Regions from separate parts of the Streptomyces sp. NPDC090045 genome, predicted to be linked through region 1. Evidence: riboswitches for the same ligand, from Rfam matches in the RefSeq annotation. Region 1 holds a riboswitch; each other region holds the start of a gene.

What was found. Region 1 has a riboswitch for cyclic di-AMP ahead of ACIPYQ_RS25025 (LysM peptidoglycan-binding domain-containing M23 family metallopeptidase). Riboswitches for the same ligand answer to the same signal wherever they lie in the genome.
Positions count from the first base shown of each region.
Region 2: it holds a riboswitch for cyclic di-AMP, as region 1 does, so the genes downstream of both, ACIPYQ_RS08570 (transglycosylase family protein) here and ACIPYQ_RS25025 (LysM peptidoglycan-binding domain-containing M23 family metallopeptidase) in region 1, are expected to answer to the same signal.
Region 3: it holds a riboswitch for cyclic di-AMP, as region 1 does, so the genes downstream of both, ACIPYQ_RS28660 (M23 family metallopeptidase) here and ACIPYQ_RS25025 (LysM peptidoglycan-binding domain-containing M23 family metallopeptidase) in region 1, are expected to answer to the same signal.

Region 1 covers NZ_JBIVFA010000010.1:7,091-13,681, forward strand. The annotation lists gene ACIPYQ_RS25015 (MBL fold metallo-hydrolase) at 131-1,333, opposite strand; gene ACIPYQ_RS25020 (SGNH/GDSL hydrolase family protein) at 1,438-2,223, opposite strand; gene ACIPYQ_RS25025 (LysM peptidoglycan-binding domain-containing M23 family metallopeptidase) at 2,387-3,364, opposite strand; cyclic di-AMP (ydaO/yuaA leader) riboswitch at 3,369-3,575, opposite strand; gene ACIPYQ_RS25030 (tyrosine-protein phosphatase) at 3,858-4,649, shown strand; gene ACIPYQ_RS25035 (aspartate aminotransferase family protein) at 4,668-6,083, opposite strand; gene hpnH (adenosyl-hopene transferase HpnH) at 6,080-6,591, opposite strand, start outside.
Region 2 covers NZ_JBIVFA010000002.1:776,340-782,930, reverse strand. The annotation lists gene ACIPYQ_RS08580 (septum formation initiator family protein) at 1-370, opposite strand, end outside; gene eno (phosphopyruvate hydratase) at 471-1,757, opposite strand; gene ACIPYQ_RS08570 (transglycosylase family protein) at 2,031-2,753, opposite strand; cyclic di-AMP (ydaO/yuaA leader) riboswitch at 2,757-2,929, opposite strand; gene ACIPYQ_RS08565 (transglycosylase family protein) at 3,209-4,243, opposite strand; gene ACIPYQ_RS08560 (cytochrome P450) at 4,315-5,637, opposite strand; gene ACIPYQ_RS08555 (globin domain-containing protein) at 5,759-6,591, shown strand, end outside.
Region 3 covers NZ_JBIVFA010000012.1:164,870-171,460, reverse strand. The annotation lists gene ACIPYQ_RS28675 (DNA topoisomerase (ATP-hydrolyzing) subunit A) at 1-833, opposite strand, end outside; gene ACIPYQ_RS28670 (pitrilysin family protein) at 1,096-2,445, shown strand; gene ACIPYQ_RS28665 (M16 family metallopeptidase) at 2,466-3,833, shown strand; cyclic di-AMP (ydaO/yuaA leader) riboswitch at 4,051-4,210, shown strand; gene ACIPYQ_RS28660 (M23 family metallopeptidase) at 4,223-5,023, shown strand; gene ACIPYQ_RS28655 (GntR family transcriptional regulator) at 5,208-5,885, shown strand; gene ACIPYQ_RS28650 (HPr family phosphocarrier protein) at 6,207-6,488, opposite strand.

The DNA of each region.
Region 1 (6,591 bases):
GTTGATCACCGGATACCCACGCTAGACCCCGCCGTCCCACCCCGTAACGCCAGTTGGGGAACTTCGAGGGGGTGCTTCCCGCTCCCGGTGGAGCGCTCGTACAACCGCCCGAAATGCGCCCGGCGGTCCGTCAGGACCCGACGGCCTCGGGTTCCTCGCGGCTCTCGGCCTGCGGCCGCTCCGCGGTGACGGGGGCCGGGGTGGCGACCGGGGCGACGGCCGCGCCGCCCGCGACGAACGGCCGCCACCAGGGCGCGGCCGGACCCTCGCCGGACCCCGGCTCGAACGGCTGGCCCGGGATCGGCAGCGCGATGGCCGCCCCGGCGCCCTCGGCGGCGGTCAGGGTGCCCTCGCCCGGCTCGTCCCACGGGTGCAGGGCCAGGTTGAAGGTGCCCCAGTGGATCGGCAGCATCGTGCCGTGCGCGGTGCCGCCCTGCAGGTCGAGGTGGGCGCGCATGCCTTCCTCGGGGGTCATGTGGATGTCGGGCCAGTACTCCGAGTACGCCCCGATCTGGATCATCGTGGCGTCGAAGGGCCCGTGCTCGGCGCCGATCTCCTTGAAGCCGGGGAAGTAGCCGGTGTCCCCGCTGTGGTAGATCCGGTGCTCGTCGCCCGCGACGACCCAGGAGGCCCACAGGGTGTGCTGCTGGTTGCGCAGGCCGCGTCCGCAGAAGTGCCGGGCGGGGGTGGCCGTCAGGGAGAGTCCGGCGATCTTGGTGCTCTCGTTCCAGTCCAGCTCGCGCAGCCGGTCGGCGGACACGCCCCAGCGCTCCAGGTGCGCGCCCACGCCCAGCGGGACGGCGAAGACCGTGTCCGTACCGGCCAGGGCCTTGATGGTGGGCAGGTCGAGGTGGTCGTAGTGGTCGTGGGAGATGACCACGACGTCGACCTCGCCCAGGGAGGTTAGCGGGACCGGCACCGGGTGCAGCCGCTTGGGGCCGGCGAAGGGGAAGGGGGAGCACCGGTCGCCCCACACCGGGTCGAACAGCACGCGGCGGCCGTCGATCTCCGCGAGCACGCTGGAGTGGCCCATCCAGGTCAGCCGCAGACCGCTCGCGGGCGGCTTCGCCAGCTCCGCCAGGGTCGTCGGGTACACGGGAATGGGTGCGGCGGGACTGCGCCGCACCCGCTGCTCCCGGTGGAAGTAGATCTTGGCGAACTCCGCCATCGACCCCGAGGGCCTGTTCCGGGCCCCGACCGGGTTCTGGAAGACGCCGTCGGCGAAGTTCGGCGAGCGGCGGATGCGCTCCAGCCGGGCACCGGACGGGTCCGCGCCGAAGGCTTCGGGCCGCAGGGCGCGCAGCCGGGGACGCAGGGGACGGGAGCCGGTCAAAGCGCCTCCAGGGAGGATGGAGTAAGGGGTGGTCGTCTCTCTACCACCATCCCAACGCACACCGGCCCCGAAGGATTCCGCTTGGCGCCCCCGTCCCCTTCCGCCTACAGCGGCAGCAGGTCGGGCCGCTTCGCCTCGACGTGGTCCCCGGAGGACTCCCCGCGCAGCCGCCGGCCGATCCACGGCACGAGGTGGTCGCGCGCCCACTGGATGTTGTCGCGGGTCACGTCCACCGAGCCGCGCGGCCGCTGCGGCGGCCACGGCTGGTCGGGGTCGGTGGGCACGTCCAGCCCGAGCACCTGCGCCGCCCGCAGCGCCACCCGCGTGTGCCCCTCGGGCGAGAGGTGCAGCCGGTCCGCGTCCCACGCCCGCCGGTCCTGTACGGACTTCAGCGACCAGAGGTCGAGCACCGGGCAGTCGTAGCGGTCGGCGATGGCGCGCACGTGCGCGCTGTACGTCGCCACCTTGCCCCGGAGGTGCTTGAGGACCGGTACGCCCCGGGTGTCGAAGCCGGTCGTGATCATGACCTGGCCGACCGCGCCGGCGAGGTCGGCCACGGCCGCCTCGAACCGCTCCGCCACGTCGTCCGGGTCGCTGCCGGGCCGGATGATGTCGTTGCCGCCCGCGCAGAAGCTGACCAGGTCCGGCGCGAGGGCCTTGGCTCTCGGAAGCTGGTCGGCCACGATCTGGTCGAGGAGCTTTCCGCGCACCGCCAGATTCGCATAACGGAAGTCGTGCTCGTCACGCTGATCGGCCAGGAGCACGGCGAGCCGGTCCGCCCAGCCGAGAAAAGAATCCCCGGGTCCCGGGTCCCCCACGCCCTCGGTGAAGCTGTCCCCGATCGCCGCGTACGAGCCGATGGTCTTGAGTTTCGTCGTCGTCGCTGCCACGAGAACCCATACTTCACTCCCGTAACCAACCTACGCCAACGTAATGAGGGGTTGACGGACCGTGATCTCTACCACGTGGGGGATAAGGAATAAGTACACGTGAGGCCGGGACCCCCCTCGGGTCCCGGCCTCACGCGTGTCCGTGCTCCGACGGCGGGTGCCGTCAGATGGTCACACCCTTGGAGCGGAGGTAGGCCAGCGGGTCGATGTCGGAGCCGTACGAGGGGCCCGTGCGGATCTCGAAGTGGAGGTGCGGGCCGGTGGAGTTGCCCGTGGAGCCGGAGAGGCCGAGGGTCTGGCCGGCGGTGACGCTCTGGCCGGAGGAGACGGACAGCTGGGACAGGTGGGCGTACTGGGAGTACTTGCCGTCCGCGTGCTGGACGATGACCTCGTTGCCGTACGCGCCGCTCCAGCCGGCGGAGACCACGGTGCCCGCGCCGACGGCCTTGACGGTGGTGCCGGAGCTCGCGATGAAGTCGACGCCGGTGTGGTAGCCGGAGGACCACATGCTGCCCGCGACCTTGTACGCGGTGGAGACGCCGCCGCCGAGCGGGGCGACGAAGCCGGCGGCCGACTGCTGCCCGGCAGGGGCCTCGGCGGCCGAGTCCTGCTGCGCGGGGGCCTTCGCGGCCGGCTTCGGGGCCGCCTTGGGGGCGGACTTCGGGGCTGCCTTCGGCGCCGTCTCGGGGGCGGACTCCGGAGCGGCCTCGGGGGCGTACTCGGCCTCGGGAGCGGATTCCACCGGAGCCGCCTCGGCCGCACCGCCGAGGTTCAGCTTCAGGCCGGGGTGGATCAGCGACGGGTTGGCGCCGACCGCCTCGCGGTTGTCGGCGTACAGCTGCTCCCAGCCGCCGGACAGATGGCGCTCGGCGGCGATCATGGAGAGGCAGTCGCCCGGCACGACCGTGTAGACGCTCGGCGCGCTCTGCACGGCGGCGGCGGGCGCGGCCTGCAGCGCGGCGGGGAGCTGCGGGGCCACGACGGGGGCCACCGCGGTCGCCGCGGCGGGGGCGCCGACCGCCTGGGCGCCCGCGGCGCCGATCAGCGGCAGTGCGAGGGCCGCGCCACCGGTGCCTGCGACGGCGAAACCGCGCGATATCGAAAGGGACTTGGGACGGCGGTGCTTACCCTTTGCAGGCATGGCGAATTCCTCTCCGGCGCCTGCGAGGTGAGCTGTCGGGTTCGGACTGGAGATGTCCGGACGTACCTGAACGGCGCATGTACGTCTTCACCCCGAGCCGTCCCGGCGAAAAAGATCTCCGGAACAGCGGCTTACCTGGTTCCCCCGCTCCTGCCGCACGAATGGTCGAGTGCGGTTTCCGGGCGGCGGCAGGATTCGGCGATCCACCCGGATCGATCGCGAAGGTAATCCCTTGCGCCAGCAGGGAACAAGCCGTGAATTTCCTGACGGAATCCCAGGGATGGGGAATCGGAGGAATTCCGGTCACCCTCCGTCCATTACCCGCCGTCAACAACCGCTCCGACGGGGCCATTCGCCATTCGCGATCAGGCACTCACGGTCACCGTATGATCTGGCTCACGGGGACGTGCCCGATCTCGCCTCCGGATATGGCAAGTTGGCGCCAAACAGCTTAATTCGGACAGATGTCCCACCATGAAGCGGAGGAGCTCACGTGACCCAGCAGATACAGGAGCCGGAGCTGACCGGAGTGCGCAATTTCCGCGATGTGGGCGGATTGCCGACTTCTGATGGACGAAGGGTCAGGACGGGACGACTCTTCCGAAGCGGACATCTCGCACATGCCACCGAAACCGATGCAGAGTTCCTCGCCTCGCTCGGCCTCCACACCGTCTTCGACTTCCGCAACGGCGCCGACCACGCGCTGGAGGGACCGGACGTGGAACTGCCGGGCGTACGGAACGTGAACATCCCGCTCTCGGATCCGGCCGACGGCCGGGAGTTCTGGCGGCTGGTGCGCGACGGCGACCTCGACCAGCTGCGCGCGATCCTGGGCGACGGCAAGGCCGCGGCCCGGATGACGAACTCGTACCGCAGGATCATCGAGCAGCGCACCGCCGAGCACAGCCGGGTCGTGCACGCCCTCGCCGAGGACAGCGTCCCCGCCCTCCTGCACTGCGCGGCCGGCAAGGACCGGGCCGGCCTGTCGATCGCCGTGACCCTGCTCGCGCTGGGCGTCGAGCGCGAGGCGATCGTGGCGGACTACCTGGAGTCGAACGCCCCGCACCGCCGCTACCGGGTGCGCCGCAGCAGCGGGTCCGAGGAGGCCCGCTCCCCCGAGGTGATGGAGCTGCTCGCGCCGCTGTTCGACGCCCGCGCCGAGTACCTGGTCGCCGCGTTCGAGACCATCGACGAGACCTGGGGCGGGGTGGACCCCTACCTGGCGGAGGGCCTCGGGCTGAAGCCCGAGACCCTCGGCCGGCTGCGCGACCGCCTGCTGGATTAGACCGCCCGGAGCGGGCCGTCAGCGCTGGGCGACGGCCTGCTTCACCAGCGTCCTGCCGAAGTCCCACATCAGCCCGGACCCGCCGTGCGCCTCGTCCATGACCGCGCGGAAGGCGCCGACGAACCGGTCGACGTCCCGCTCGTCCACGACCAGCGGCGGGATGAGCTTGATGACCTCCAGGTGGTCCCCGGAGACCTGGGTGAGGATCCGGTGCTTCTGGAGCAGCGGCACCACGACCATCTGGGCGAAGAGCCCCTTGCGGGCCGCCTGCAGCATCGTCCACCGGCTGCGCAGCCCCAGCGAGGACGGCCGGCCGAACTCGATGCCGATCATCAGCCCGCGCCCCCGCACCTCGTGCAGCAGCTCGTACTCGTCCACCATGGCCGCGAGCCGCCCGCGCAGCAGGTCACCCGTGGCCCGGGCGTGCGCGACGAGCTCCTCGTCCTCCATGACCGACAGCACCGCCAGCCCGGCCGCCATCGCCTGCGCGTTGGACCCGAAGCTCGCGGAGTGCACGAGCACCCGGTCCATGGACGAGTAGACCTTCTTGAAGATCCAGTCCTTGCCCAGGGTCGCCCCGACCGGCACGTAGCCGCCCGACAGCGCCTTGGCCACGCACACCAGGTCCGGTTCCACGCCCGGCTCGTGCTGGTACGCGTAGAAGTCCCCGGTACGTCCGAGGCCGGTCTGCACCTCGTCCGCGATCAGCAGCGCCTTGTGCCGGTGCAGCAGTTCCTGCGCGGCGAGCAGGAACCCGGGCGGGGCCTCCAGGACGCCCTTGCCCTGGATCGGCTCGACCACGAACGCGGCGACGTCGCCCTTGCGCAGCTCCCGCTCCAGGGCGCCCAGGTCGCCCAGGGCGATCTTCGTGTCGGGGAGGAGGGGGGCGAAGCCCTCGCGGAACCCGCCCTCCCCGTTCACCGACAGCGAGCCCGTGGTCAGGCCGTGGAAGGCGTGGTCGCAGTAGAGGATCCTGGGCCGCCCGGTGGCGAACCGGGCGAACTTCAGGGCCGTCTCCACCGCCTCGGTGCCGCTGTTGCCGAAGAAGACCCGGTCCAGGTGCGGGCTGTAGGAGAGCAGCTTCTCGGCCAGCAGCCCGGGCAGCGGCTGGCAGTCGAAGCGGGTGAGGTCGGCGAGCTGCGCGTCCAGGACGTCGTGCAGGGCCCGGCGGACGACCGGGTGGTGGCGGCCCAGGCCCATCACCCCGAAGCCGGCCAGCATGTCCAGGTATTCGTTGCCCTCGGCGTCCCAGAAGTGGGCGCCCTCGGCCCGCTCGTAGACCTTGTCGAAGCCGATGGTGTGCAGCATCCGGGGCAGTTGGTGGTTGAGGTGCCGGGCGTGCAGCTCGTACCGCTCCCCTCCGCGCGCGGCGAGCAGGGCGCCGAGGTCGAAGCCCTTGCCCCGGGCGCCCGCTCCTTCCTCCGCCGGGGTCATGCCGACGCGCCCCGGTTGCCGCCGATCGTCTCCCGGGCCGCCCGCAGTGATTCCTTGAGCGAGCCCATGGTGGCGAGGACGGCGGTGGGCTCGTAGCCGCAGTGCGCCATGCAGTTCGCGCAGCGCGGGTCCTTTCCGCGGCCGTACTTGCTCCAGTCGGTGTCGTTGATCAGTTCCCGGTACGTCGGTACGTAGCCGTCGCTCATCAGATAGCAGGGGCGCTGCCAGCCGAAGAGGGAGTAATTCGGAATGGCCCAGGCCGTGCAGGGGAAATCGGCTTTCCCTTCCAGGAAGTCCAGGAAGAGCGGCGAGTGGTTGAGCCGCCAGCGCCGCCGGTTGCCGCCCGCGAAGGCCTTCCTGAAGAGTTCCCTCGTCTGTTCGACGCCGAGGAAGTGTTCCTGGTCGGGGGCCTTTTCGTAGGCGTAGGCGGGCGAGATCATCATCTCGTCGACCTGCAGGTCGTCATTGAGGTAGTTGAGCACCTCGATGATGGTCTGCGGGGTGTCCG
Region 2 (6,591 bases), on a different contig from region 1:
TGATGTAGCCGATCTCCCCCGGCCGCAGGAAGTGCAGGTGCCTGCGCGCCTGCTGCTCCGCGTAGGCGTCGTCCTGCCAGCGGGCCTTCTCGTCGCGCAGCCGCTCCAGGCGCTCCCGTGCGGAGGCGGCCGCCCGCTGCTGCTCGGCGATCTCCGTGCGCTGGGAGACGTACTGGCGCATCGGGTACGCGAGGGCGACGACCAGGGTACAGAGGACGAGCACCAGGAGCGCGGCCCGGCCCGTGAGCCGGCTGCGGCGGACCTGACGGCGCGACTGCGAGCGGTAGACGTGGGCGGCGGTCCGCTCACCGAGCTGCTTGAGCCTGGTCGCGGTGGAGAAGGTGGAGAACCGATCCCGGTTCCCGGCCATTGGTCCGCCTCCCCTGTGTACGCACTACGCAAATACGTCCCCGCACACGGTACGGGACCGAGTGCGGGGACGTACGGAGGCCAGCCCCTCAGGGGGGTGATTAGCCCTTGAAGCGCGGGAAGGCGCTGCGGCCCGCGTACACCGCGGCGTCGTCGAGGATCTCCTCGATGCGCAGCAGCTGGTTGTACTTGGCGACGCGGTCCGAGCGGGCCGGGGCACCGGTCTTGATCTGACCGCAGTTCACGGCGACGGCGAGGTCGGCGATGGTGACGTCCTCGGTCTCACCGGAGCGGTGGGACATCATGCACTTGAAGCCGTTGCGCTGGGCCATCTCGACGGCGTCCAGGGTCTCGGTCAGCGAACCGATCTGGTTCACCTTGACGAGCAGGGCGTTCGCGGAGCCCTCCTCGATACCGCGGGCCAGACGCTCCGGGTTGGTGACGAACAGGTCGTCACCGACGATCTGGACCTTGGTGCCCAGGCGGTCGGTGATGGTCTTCCAGCCGGCCCAGTCGTCCTCGAACAGCGGGTCCTCGATGGAGACCAGCGGGTACGCCTCGACGAGCTCGGCGTAGTAGTCGGTCATCTCGGCGGCCGAGCGGGACTGGCCCTCGAACTCGTACTTGCCGTCCTTGTAGAACTCGGACGCGGCGACGTCGAGCGCGAGCGCGATGTCCTTGCCCGGGGTGTAGCCGGCCTGCTTGATGGCCTCGACGATGAGGTCGAGCGCGGCGCGGTTGGACTCCAGGTTCGGCGCGAAGCCGCCCTCGTCGCCCAGGCCGGTGGAGAGGCCCTTGGTGTGCAGGACCTTCTTGAGGGTGTGGTAGACCTCGGCACCCCAGCGCAGCGCCTCGGAGAAGGACTCCGCGCCGATGGGGGCGATCATGAACTCCTGGATGTCCACGTTGGAGTCGGCGTGCGACCCACCGTTGAGGATGTTCATCATCGGAACGGGCAGCAGGTGCGCGTTCGGACCGCCGAGGTAACGGAAGAGCGGAAGGTCCGAGGCCTCGGACGCGGCGTGCGCGACGGCGAGGGAGACGCCGAGGATGGCGTTGGCGCCGAGGGAGCCCTTGTTGTCGGTGGCATCCAGGTCGAACATGGCCTGGTCGATCAGGCGCTGCTCGGTGGCGTCGTAGCCGACGAGCTCCGGGCCGATCTGCTCGATGACGGCGAGGACGGCCTTCTCGACACCCTTGCCGAAGTAACGGTTGGGGTCACCGTCACGGAGCTCGATGGCCTCGAATGCACCGGTGGAGGCGCCGGACGGAACTGCAGCACGGCCGGTGCTGCCATCGTCGAGGCCCACCTCGACCTCGACCGTGGGGTTGCCTCGGGAGTCCAGGATTTCCCGGGCTACGACGACGTCGATGGACGGCACGAGCATCTCCTTCTGGGATGTGACGCTGGGTGTGCGGTGGCGTGTCGGGCCGTGGGACGGCCCTGCCGCTTAGAGCCTAACCGGCCCGGAGCACTCGGCCGCCCGACCGCCCGACCCCTGGGACGAAAAAGGGACCGAATACCCCTCTTCCGGGACATAGGTCTCCGGATATCGCCCGTCACCCGGTACGCACACCGCCGCCCGGCGCGTGGGGGGAGACGCGCCGGGCGGGGGGAACGCTGTGCGTTGCGTACGCAGCTGCGGCTATTGCCGCAGTGTTCAGCTGAGCTTCAGCTTCTGACCCGGGAAGATCAGGTCGGCGTCCGAGACGATGTCCTTGTTCAGCTCGAAGAGCTTCTCCCAGCCGCCCTTGACGCCGTTGGCCTCGGCGATGGTGCCCAGGGTGTCGCCCGGCTTGACCTCGTACGAGCCGTTGCCGGTCTTCGGGGCCTCGGGGGCGGCCGGGCGCTCGGAGCGGGTGGTCGGGGCCTCGGAGCGCTGGGTCTCCTTCTTCGGCGTCGCCTTCGGGGTGGCCTTCGGGGTGGACTTCTGCTCGGTCTTCTTCGAGTCGGCCTTCGGCTTGTTCTGCGTCGAGGTCTCCGTGCCGCCACCGGTGTAGGAGGAGTTCGACAGACCCTTGCCGCAGTGCGGCCAGGCACCCTTGCCCTGGCCCTTGAGGACCTTCTCGGCGACGGCTATCTGCTGCGCCTTCGAGGCCTGGTTGGCCTGCGCGGCGTACGACTTGCCACCGAATGCGGCCCACGTGGAGGACGAGAACTGCAGTCCGCCGTAGTAGCCGTTGCCCGTGTTGATGGACCAGTTGCCACCGGACTCGCACTGCGCGACCTTGTCCCACTCGGACGCGGTGGCGGCGCTGGCGGTGCCCGCGGCCATCAGGGGGGCGGCGACGGCCACACCGGCGACACCGGCGAGCGTGACGATGCGGACAGACCGCTGAATGGCAGTGCCGCGACGGTGCTTGCCCTTGCCGGAAAGCAGCATGGAGATTCTCCTCACCGACGCCTACGAGGTGAGCTGTCGGGTTCGGGCGAGTGAGTTGCCCGGCCGTGCGACCTAGCGCACGTCTTAACCCCTAGCCGGTGGCGTGACCGTCTCTCAACGGCCGCTCCCGGCACCTACCTTGGTTCCCCCGCTCCTGCCTTCGGCGCTTGACGCGACGACTGTTCCCCCCGTCCGCCGGCAGGATTCGGCGATGCGGTCGAAGGAGCCCGCGGTGGCGGGCGATTCAGAAGGTAGACAGGTCTCTCCCCGATGTTCAACGAGGAACATCGGGGAGAGGGGGCCCCTACTTGCGCTCCCCGCAGGGGCGTTTGCGCAGGTGAGGGCGGGGTTTGCGGAAGCCCCGGGGCGGGACACGCCAGTTGACCGGAAGAGACACATGTCTCACTTACAGATAACCGACAATCAGGTCTTTCCGGATGGCCGAAGTGTCCATATTACGTGGTTAGATCCAGATTCTGTCCGGGCTTGATCAGGTTGGCGTCCTCGCCGATGACCTGCTCATTGGCCTCGTAGAGCCCGTTCCAGCCGCCCTTGACTCCCTTGGCGTTCGCGATGGTCGCCAGGCTGTCGCCCTCCTGCACCGTGTACGTGGGCTTCGACGCGGCGTCAGACGGGACCGGGGTCTCGGCCGCGGGCGCGCCGCGGTGCTTGCCGCCGCCTTCGCCCGGAGCGCCTTGCGGAGTGGCGCCCGGGGTCGCCGGAGCGGTCGGGGCGGCCGGGTCCGCCGGAGTCGCACCGGGGGTGGCGGGCGGGGTCGTGGGCGCCGAGGGGTCCACCGGCAGGGTCGGGGCCGTCGGGTCGACCGGCGGCAGCGGGGTGGTGCCCGGGGTGCCCGGGAGCACCGGCTGGGACGGGTCGACGGGAGGCGTGGTCGGGGCGTCCGGCGCCGGCATGACGGGCAGTCCGACCGACGGCGCCTCGGGGATGAGGAAGGGGCTGCCGGTCGGGCTGGGGGCCGCGTGCGTCGGGGCGCCGAAGTCCTTGGCCTTCTCGCCGCCGGTGGTGGACGGCACCGCGTCGTCCGGGCGGGACGGCGAGGGGGCGATCGGGCCGGAGGTGCCGGGCAGGCCCGGGTCCACCTTCGCGGCGGGGCCCTTCTGCTCCAGTCCGGCCGAGGTGCCGCACAGCGGCCACGCCTGCGGGCCCTGCGAGGCCAGCACGCGCTCGGCCACGGCGATCTGCTGGGACCGGCTCGCGAGGTCGGCCCGCTCGGCGAAGTCGAGTCCGCCGGCGCCCTTCCACTCCTCCTGGGTGAACTGCAGCCCGCCGTACGCACCGGTGCCGGAGTTGACACTCCAGGAGCCGCCGCTCTCGCACTCGGCGACCTTGTCCCAGGTCGCGGTGTCGGCAGCGGTGGCATTGGTGGCGGCTAGCAGCGGCAGAGCCAGCGCGGAGCCAGTGACTCCGGCCGTGACTACCAGCGCGGGGACCTGGCGGGGGCGTCTGTGGCGGCCGTTCCCGGAACGCATGAGGCGTGCACCTTTCGCATAACAACAAGGTAACGGCAGAACCTAGCGGCCTTCGAACGATTGTCACAAGTTCAAGCGGGATCTGACTTTTCATCAGAAGCCGCGCAAGTGTTTTGAGCCGTGAACCGAACGGGAAGAGTACGAAGCCCTCGCATGATCAACCCCCCACGCCAGCGCAGGTCTTGGGTCGGAACGGCGAGTTCCAGATCGGGCAGGCGCGTCAGCAGGGTGGCGAGTGCCGTCTGCCCTTCGAGTCGCGCGAGCGGGGCACCCAGGCAGTAGTGGATGCCGTGCCCGTACCCGAGGTGCTGATTGTCGGTCCGGGAGAGGTCGAGCGTATCCGGTTCCGCGAACCGCTCGGGATCGCGGTTGGCGGCCGCGAGGACGACCAGGACCGGATCCCCGGCCTCGATCCGCTGCCCGCCGAGGGTCAGCGGCCCGGTGGCGAACCGCCACGTCGCCAGCTCCACGGGGCCGTCGTAGCGCAGGAGTTCCTCGACCCCGGTGGCCAGCAGCCCGGTCTCGCCGGCGGCGAGGGAGCGCTGGAGACGCTCGCGCTGGCCGGGGTTCATGAAGAGGGAGTGGACCCCGTTGCCGATGAGGTTCACGGTCGTCTCGAAACCGGCGAAAAGCAGGATGAAGGCCATGGCGGTGGCCTCGGCCTCCGTGAGGTGGTCGCCGTGGTCGCTCGCCCGGATCAGGTCGGAGATGAGGTCATTGCCCAGATCATCCCTTTTGCGGTGGATGAGTTCGCCCAGATAGGTCCGCATCTGCTTCACCGACCGGGCCACCCCGCCGCGCGGACCGCCGCCGTGGCGGATCATCATCCCGGCCCAGTCGCGGAAGTCGTCCTGGTCCTCGCGCGGTACGCCGAGCATCTCGCAGATGGCGTAGATGGGGAGCGGAAAGGCGAACTCGTGGATGAGATCCGCCTCCCCCTTCGCGGCGAAGGCGTCGATCAGATGGTCGGTGAGCGCCTGCACGCGCGGGGTGAATTCGGCGACGCGGCGCGGGGTGAACGCCTTCGACACCAGCCGCCGCAGCCGCGTGTGGTCCGGCGGGTCGATGTTGAGCAGGTGCGTCATCAGCTCCGCCTTGCGCTCCCCCGGGATCCCGGTCTTGCCCTTGGCGTGCGCGGGCTCCGCGTGGTGCGCCGGATTCTTGCTCAGCCGCTGGTCGGCGAGGGCCTGACGGGCGTCGGCGTACCGGGTGACCAGCCAGGCGTCGACCCCGCTGGGGAGCTTGGTGCGGTGCACCGGGGAGTGCTCGCGCAGCCAGGCGTAGGCCGGGTAGGGGTCGGTCGCGAACTCCCAGTCGAAGAGGGTCGGCGCCTCGGCGGAAGGGGCGTCGGCGGAAGGAGTGTCGGCGGGGTCTGCGGGGGTCTGCTCATGCACGGCACGACCGTATCCCGGCGCCGGACCGCCATCCCATATGGCCCGTTCGTCGCGGCTGTCCGCAGATCGCCCATCGCTTGACCTCACCTCCCCCGACATTCCTACTTTCGGTTTTGTGGATGTGAGGATCTTGAAAAGCAGTTTCGCGGTGGTGGAGAGGCGGGCCGAGCACGCGGTCAAGTTCTTCTACTCCCACCTCTTCTGGCACAACCCCGGGATCCGTGACCTCTTCCCGGCCTCCTTCGAGGACATGGAGCGGCAGCGGGACCGCCTCTTCGCCGCGCTCACCCACGTGATCGCCCACTTCGAAGACGAGAGCCTCGTCCCCTATCTGCGCGACCTGGGGCGCGACCACCGCAAGTTCCTGGCCCGCCCCGAGCACTACGCGGCCGTGGGCTGCAGCCTCCTCGCCGCCCTCGCCGAGACCTCCGGAGAGACCTGGACCCCGCGGGTGGAGAAGGCCTGGGCCGAGGCCTACCAGGTGATCGCCGACGCGATGATCGCCGGCGCCGACGCGAGCGAGGACCCGCCGTGGTGGGACGCGGAGGTCGTGCGCCACCTCCAGTACGGGCCGGACATCGGCGTGCTGACGCTGCGGCCGCACGCCCCCTTCCCCTATGTCCCCGGCCAGTACACGAGCGTGAGCAGCGAGCGGGTCCCGACGACGTGGCGCACCTACTCCATCGGCAACGCCCCCCGCCCCGACGGCACCGTCGACCTCCATGTCAGCCGGATCGAGCGGGGGCGCCTCAGCACCGCCCTGGTCCGCGAGACGCAGCCTGGCGACGTCCTGCGGCTCGGCGCCGCCGGCGGGCGGCTGACCTTCCGCCGCGCCGACCGCCCCGTCAGCTTCATAGCCGCCGGCACCGGCTGGGCGCCGATCCGGGCCATGCTGGAGGACCTCGCGGAGCACCCTCCCGATCAGGACGTACGGCTCTTCGTGGTGGCGCGGGA
Region 3 (6,591 bases), on a different contig from region 1:
ACCGTGAAGGGCAGTTCGGTGACGACCAGGCCCTTGCGGCGCGCCGTCACGTTCTCCACGGCCACGGTCGCGCGGATCTTGAAGGTGCCGCGGCCGTTCTCGTAGGCGTCCTTGATCCCGGACAGGCCCACGATCCGGCCGCCGGTGGGCAGGTCGGGACCCGGCACGAAGCGCATCAGCGCCTCCAGGTCCGCCTGCGGGTGGCGGATCAGGTGCCGGGCGGCCGCGATGACCTCGCCGAGGTTGTGCGGCGGCATGTTGGTGGCCATGCCGACCGCGATCCCGGACGCGCCGTTGACCAGCAGGTTCGGGTAGGCGGCGGGCAGGGCGACCGGCTCCCGCTCCTGGCCGTCGTAGTTGGCGGTGAAGTCGACGGTGTCCTCGTCGATCGACTCCGTCATCAGCGACGTGGCGTCGGCCATCTTGCACTCGGTGTATCGCATGGCGGCCGGCGGGTCGTCGTTGCCGAGCGAGCCGAAGTTGCCGTGGCCGTCGACCAGCGGGAGCCGCATGGAGAAGGGCTGGGCCATGCGCACGAGGGCGTCGTAGATGGAGGCGTCGCCGTGCGGGTGGAGCTTGCCCATGACCTCGCCGACGACACGGGCGCACTTCACGTAGCCGCGGTCGGGGCGCAGCCCCATCTCGTTCATCTGGTAGACGATGCGGCGGTGCACCGGCTTCATGCCGTCCCGGGCGTCGGGCAGGGCGCGGGAGTAGATCACCGAGTACGCGTACTCGAGGAAGGAGCCCTGCATTTCGTCGACGACGTCGATGTCGAGGATCTTCTCCTCGAAATCCTCCGGCGGCGGGGTCTTCGTGCTGCGGCGGGCCATCGCTGCGCGGCTCCTTAACCAAGAATGGGGTGTGCTGGGTGTCTGGCGGGACTGCTGGGGTCTGGCTGGGTCTGGCCGGTCTTGCCGGGTCGGGCGGGTGTCCGGACGGGTATGACGCGGACCATTGTGGCCCGAGGCACCGACAACGCCGACTCCGACCCCGGGGGAGTGACCCGGGAACTTATCCGGCGGCCGACGCGCTTGCATACAGTGGCAGGTCTGACGGAAATCTCTGCATCGCGATCGAAGGGACCACATGCCCATGGGTCACACGGCCACAGCCCAGGCCGGCTCCGGCGGCCTGACAGCGACCGAGCACCGGCTGGCCAACGGCCTGCGCGTGGTGCTCTCCGAGGACCACCTGACCCCGGTCGCCGCGGTCTGCCTCTGGTACGACGTCGGCTCGCGCCACGAAGTCAAGGGGCGTACCGGTCTTGCTCACCTCTTCGAGCACCTGATGTTCCAGGGTTCGGCGAGCGTTCCGGGCAACGGGCACTTCGAGCTCGTCCAGGGGGCCGGCGGCTCTCTCAACGGCACCACCAGCTTCGAGCGCACCAACTACTTCGAGACGATGCCGACCCACCAGCTGGAGCTCGCGCTCTGGCTGGAGGCGGACCGGATGGGGTCCCTGCTGGCCGCCCTGGACGACGAGTCCATGGAGAACCAGCGCGACGTCGTCAAGAACGAGCGCCGCCAGCGGTACGACAACGTCCCGTACGGCACGGCCTTCGAGAAGCTGACCGCCCTGGCGTACCCCGAGGGCCACCCGTACCACCACACCCCGATCGGCTCCATGGCCGACCTGGACGCCGCGTCCCTGGAGGACGCGCGCACCTTCTTCCGTACGTACTACGCGCCCAACAACGCGGTGCTCTCGGTCGTCGGGGACATCGACCCCGAGCAGACCCTCGCCTGGGTCGAGAAGTACTTCGGCACCATCCCCGCGCACGACGGCAAGCAGCCGCCCCGCGACGGCTCGCTGCCCGACGTCATCGGGGAGCAGCTGCGCGAGGAGATCGTCGAGGAGGTCCCGGCCCGCGCGCTGATGGCCGCCTACCGGCTGCCGCACGACGGCACCCGCGAGTGCGACGCCGCCGACGTGGCGCTGACGATCCTGGGCGGCGGCGAGTCCTCGCTGCTGCACAACCGGCTGGTACGCCGCGACCAGACGGCCGTCGCCGCCGGCTTCGGCATGCTGCGCCTGGCCGGCGCGCCCTCGCTGGGCTGGCTGGACGTCAAGACCTCCAGCGGCGTCGAGATCCCCGCCATCGAGGCGGCCGTGGACGAGGAGCTCGCGCGGTTCGCCGCCGAGGGCCCGACGGCCGAGGAGATGGAGCGCGCCCAGGCGCAGCTGGAGCGCGAATGGCTGGACCGGCTGAGCACGGTCGCCGGCCGCGCCGACGAACTGTGCCGCTTCGCGGTGCTCTTCGGCGACCCGCAGCTGGCGCTGACCGCCGTCCAGCGCGTCCTCGACATCACCGCCGAGGAGGTGCAGGCCGTGGCCGCGGCCCGACTGCGCCCGGACAACCGCGCGGTGCTCGTCTACGAGCCGATCGCGGCAGACGACGACGAGAACGACGAGTCCGACGAGAACGAGGGGGCGGAGCAGTGAGCGACACCGCAGCCGTCACGATGACCTTCCACCCGCGCCCGCAGGCCGGCGAGCCGCAGCCGTGGGCCTTCCCGGCCCCCGACCGCGGGGTGCTGTCCAACGGGCTGACCCTGCTGCGCTGCCACCGGCCGGGCCAGCAGGTGATCGCGGTCGAGGTCAACCTCGCCGCCCCGCTCGACGCCGAGCCCGAGGGCCTGGACGGCGTGGCGACCATCATGGCGCGCGCGCTCTCCGAGGGCACCGACAAGCACTCCGCCGAGGAGTTCGCGGCCGAGCTGGAGCGCTGCGGCGCCACCCTCGACGCGCACGCCGACCACCCGGGCATCCGGGTCTCCCTGGAGGTCCCGGCCTCCCGGCTGGCCAAGGCGCTGAGCCTGCTCGCCGAGGCGCTCCGCGCCCCCGCCTTCGCCGACGCCGAGGTGGACCGCCTGGTGCGCAACCGGCTCGACGAGATCCCGCACGAGTTGGCCAACCCCCAGCGCCGCGCCGCCAAGCAGCTCTCCAAGGAACTGTTCCCGGCGTCCCTGCGGATGTCCCGGCCGCGCCAGGGCACCGAGGAGACCGTCGCCCGGATCGACTCCGGCGCCGTACGCGCCTTCTACGAGGCCCACGTACGCCCCGCCACCGCCACCGCGGTGGTCGTCGGCGACCTGACCGGCATCGACCTGGACGCCGTGCTGGCGGACACCCTGGGCGCGTGGACGGGCAACACCGCCGCGGCCCTTCCGGTGCCGCCGGTGACCGCGGACGACACCGGCCGCGTGGTCATCGTGGACCGGCCCGGCGCGGTCCAGACACAGCTGCTGATCGGCCGGACCGGGCCGGACCGCCACGACCAGGTCTGGGCGGCCCAGGTGCTGGGCACGTACTGCCTGGGCGGCACCCTCACCTCCCGCCTGGACAAGGTGCTGCGCGAGGAGAAGGGGTACACCTACGGCGTGCGCGCCTTCGGCCAGGTGCTGCGCTCCACCGCCGACGGCAAGGGCGCCTCGATGCTCGCCATCAGCGGCTCGGTGGACACCCCGAACACCGGACCGGCGCTGGAGGACCTCTGGAAGGTGCTGCGCACCCTCGCGGAGGGCGGTCTGACCGACGCCGAACGCGACGTGGCCGTACAGAACCTGGTGGGCGTGGCCCCGCTGAAGTTCGAGACGGCGGCCTCGGTCGCGGGCACCCTCGCCGACCAGGTCGAGCAGGAGCTGCCGGACGACTACCAGGCGCAGTTGTACGCGCGGCTGGCTGAAACCGGCACCGTGGAGGCGACCACGGCGGTCGTGAAGGCCTTCCCGGCGGACCGCCTGGTCACGATCCTGGTGGGCGACGCGGCGGTGATCGAGGAGCCGGTGCGCGCCCTCGGGATCGGTGAGGTCACGGTCGTCACCAACTGACCTGTCGGTGACGGCCGGCTGACGGTCGACCGACGGATCGCGCAGGGGCTCTGGCGGGCGCAACCGCCGGAGCCCCTTTTGTCCGTTTGGCGGCTAGGTTGCTCGTATGGGGTGTGGCGTACGCAACAAAAAGGCGCGTCTGTTTGGCGATTGACTGATGATCCGCCTAGCGTCGGCCCTGCTGTCCGTCAGTTGTGCCCGCCGCATCCGCGGCACCGGACAGCGATCGCCGAGTCCCCGTCAGGCGCGAGCCTGGGGAGCCGGGGACCCACATGAGTCCCTGGGGTGAATCGGACCCCCTCGCAAGAGGAGGCCCGTAGGAGACCTTCCTGCTCCGAACCCGTCAGCTAACCCGGTAGGCGAGAAGGAAGGAAAGGATCAAACCCTTCATGGCGTTTGGCAGTCGTCCCGCTGGTACCGGTAAGCACCGTGGCTCCAGCCGTCTGAGCAAGAAGACCGCCGGTTACGCCGGTATCGCCGCGATCGCCACCACGGGTGTCGTCGGCTCCCTCGCCGCCCCGGCCTTCGCCGCGGACAACCACAGCAGCTCCGCCCCGGAGAACGGGCTGGGTGCCGTGGTCGTCGCCGAGGACCTCGCGGGTGACATCGCCGAGCAGGCCGATTCCCAGCACCGCGCCGCCGAGCACGCCGCCGCCAAGGCGCAGGCGGAGGCGGAGGCCAAGCAGAAGGCCGCCGAGTCCAAGCGCCTCGCCGAGGCCAAGGCGAAGGCCGAGCGCGACGCCGCCGAGCGTGCGGCCCGCGAGGAGGAGCGCAAGCGCCTCAACACCTTCGTCGCCCCGGTCGACGGCTCGTACGTCAGCACGCAGTACCACGCGGGCGGCGGCATGTGGTCTTCCGGCAGCCACACCGGCATCGACTTCCACGCCTCCTCCGGCACCTCGGTCCACGCGGTGGGCGTCGGCACCGTCGTCGAGGCCGGCTGGGGCGGCGCCTACGGCAACAACGTCGTCATCAAGCACAACGACGGTACGTTCACCCAGTACGGGCACCTGGCCTCGCTGAACGTCTCCGTCGGCGAGCAGGTCACCCCGGGCCAGCAGATCGGCCTGTCGGGCTCCACCGGCAACTCCAGCGGCCCGCACCTGCACTTCGAGGCCCGCACGGGCTCGCAGTACGGCTCGGACATCGACCCGGTCGCGTACCTGCGCTCGCACGGCGTCAGCCTCTGACCCCGTTCCGCACCGCTTCACCGAAGGCCCCGGCTCCCCGAGCCGGGGCCTTCGTGTTGCGTCTCTGTGCAAATGTTTCGCATTTCCGGCCGCTCTCGGAAATTATCGTGTGTTGCAATAGAGTTGCAGCGCGCGCATGTGCGTGCAATCAGGCTGGCGGTCGGAAATAGGCGGAGGTTCGGTCTTGCGTATTCCTGCGCACGCGGTATGCACAGCAATCCGCGACGACATCGTCTCCGGAGTGTTCGAGCCGGGGGGCCGGCTGACCGAGGAGGTGCTGGCCCGCCGGTACGGAGTCTCGCGGGTCCCGGTCCGCGAGGCGCTGCGGACCCTGGAGTCCGAGGGCTTCGTGACCACGCGGCGCCATGCGGGGGCCTGCGTGGCCGAACCGACCGAGCAGGAGGCCACGGACCTCCTGGAGGTGCGGATGCTCCTGGAGCCGCTGGCGGCCGCCCGGGCCGCCCGGCGGCGCACCGAGGCGCACCTCAAGGTGCTGCGCGGGCTGGTCAGGCTGGGGCAGGAGCGGGCCAGGCGGGGGCAGGGGGAGGACCTGCGGTCCCTGGGCGGCTGGTTCCACGAGACGCTCGCGCAGGCCTCCGGCAGCCCCGGGCTGGTCGCCATGCTCACGCAGATGCGGCACAAGGTGGCGTGGATGTACGTGGTGGAGGCGCCGGTGCGGCCCGTGGAGTCCTGGGCGGAGCACGGCGCGATAGTGGACGCGGTGGCCCGCGGGGACGCGGAGCGGGCGCGGGCGCTGACCGTGCTCCACGCCGACCGGGCCGCGGGGGCGCACCGGCTGCGGCTCCGTCCGGCGGTGAGCACTTCGCAACGTGCCGTAAACATGTCGAGCGGCCGGCATTAACAGGAGCCGTATACAAAGGGTGGTGTCGGGCACTGCCGCCGGAATTCACGGCCGGTGTTAATTCGCCGTGGGAGTGGTGCGGGCACGCCGCGGCCGGAATTGATTTCCGGCCTGCCGAATTTCCTGGTGACCTGAATTCCGGTGCGGCCCGCGGTGTGCGGAAGACCGGCTTTCCGTCGATCCGGCGCCCGGTGGGGCGCCCCGGCCTCCGGCGGGCGCCGCCGCCCGCGGGCCCCGAGACGACAAACGCCGAAGCCGCGGCCCCCTGGCGATCGGGGGCCGCGGCTTCGGCGCGGTACCGCGCGGGTCGAACCCGAAGGGTCAGACGGTCTCGGGGAGCTCCTCGAGGCCCTCGGCGACCAGCTTCGCGAGGCGGTCCAGTGCGGCTTCCGCACCCTCGGCCTCGGAGGCGAGGACGATCTCCTCGCCGCCCTGGGCGCCCAGGCCCAGAACCGCCAGCATGGAGGCGGCGTTGACGGGGTCGCCGCCGGACTTCGCGATGGTCACCGGGACGCCGGAAGCGGTCGTCGCACGGACGAAGATCGAGGCGGGACGAGCGTGCAGGCCCTCGGCCCAGCCGACGTTGACGCGGCGCTCTGCCATGGTGATGCCCTTCAGGTTCTTACGGTTGTCTAGACCAGTCTCTCACGACGCCCCGAATGCTCCGACCGACCTCCGGCCCGGATCCGCCGCCGTTCGACCTTCC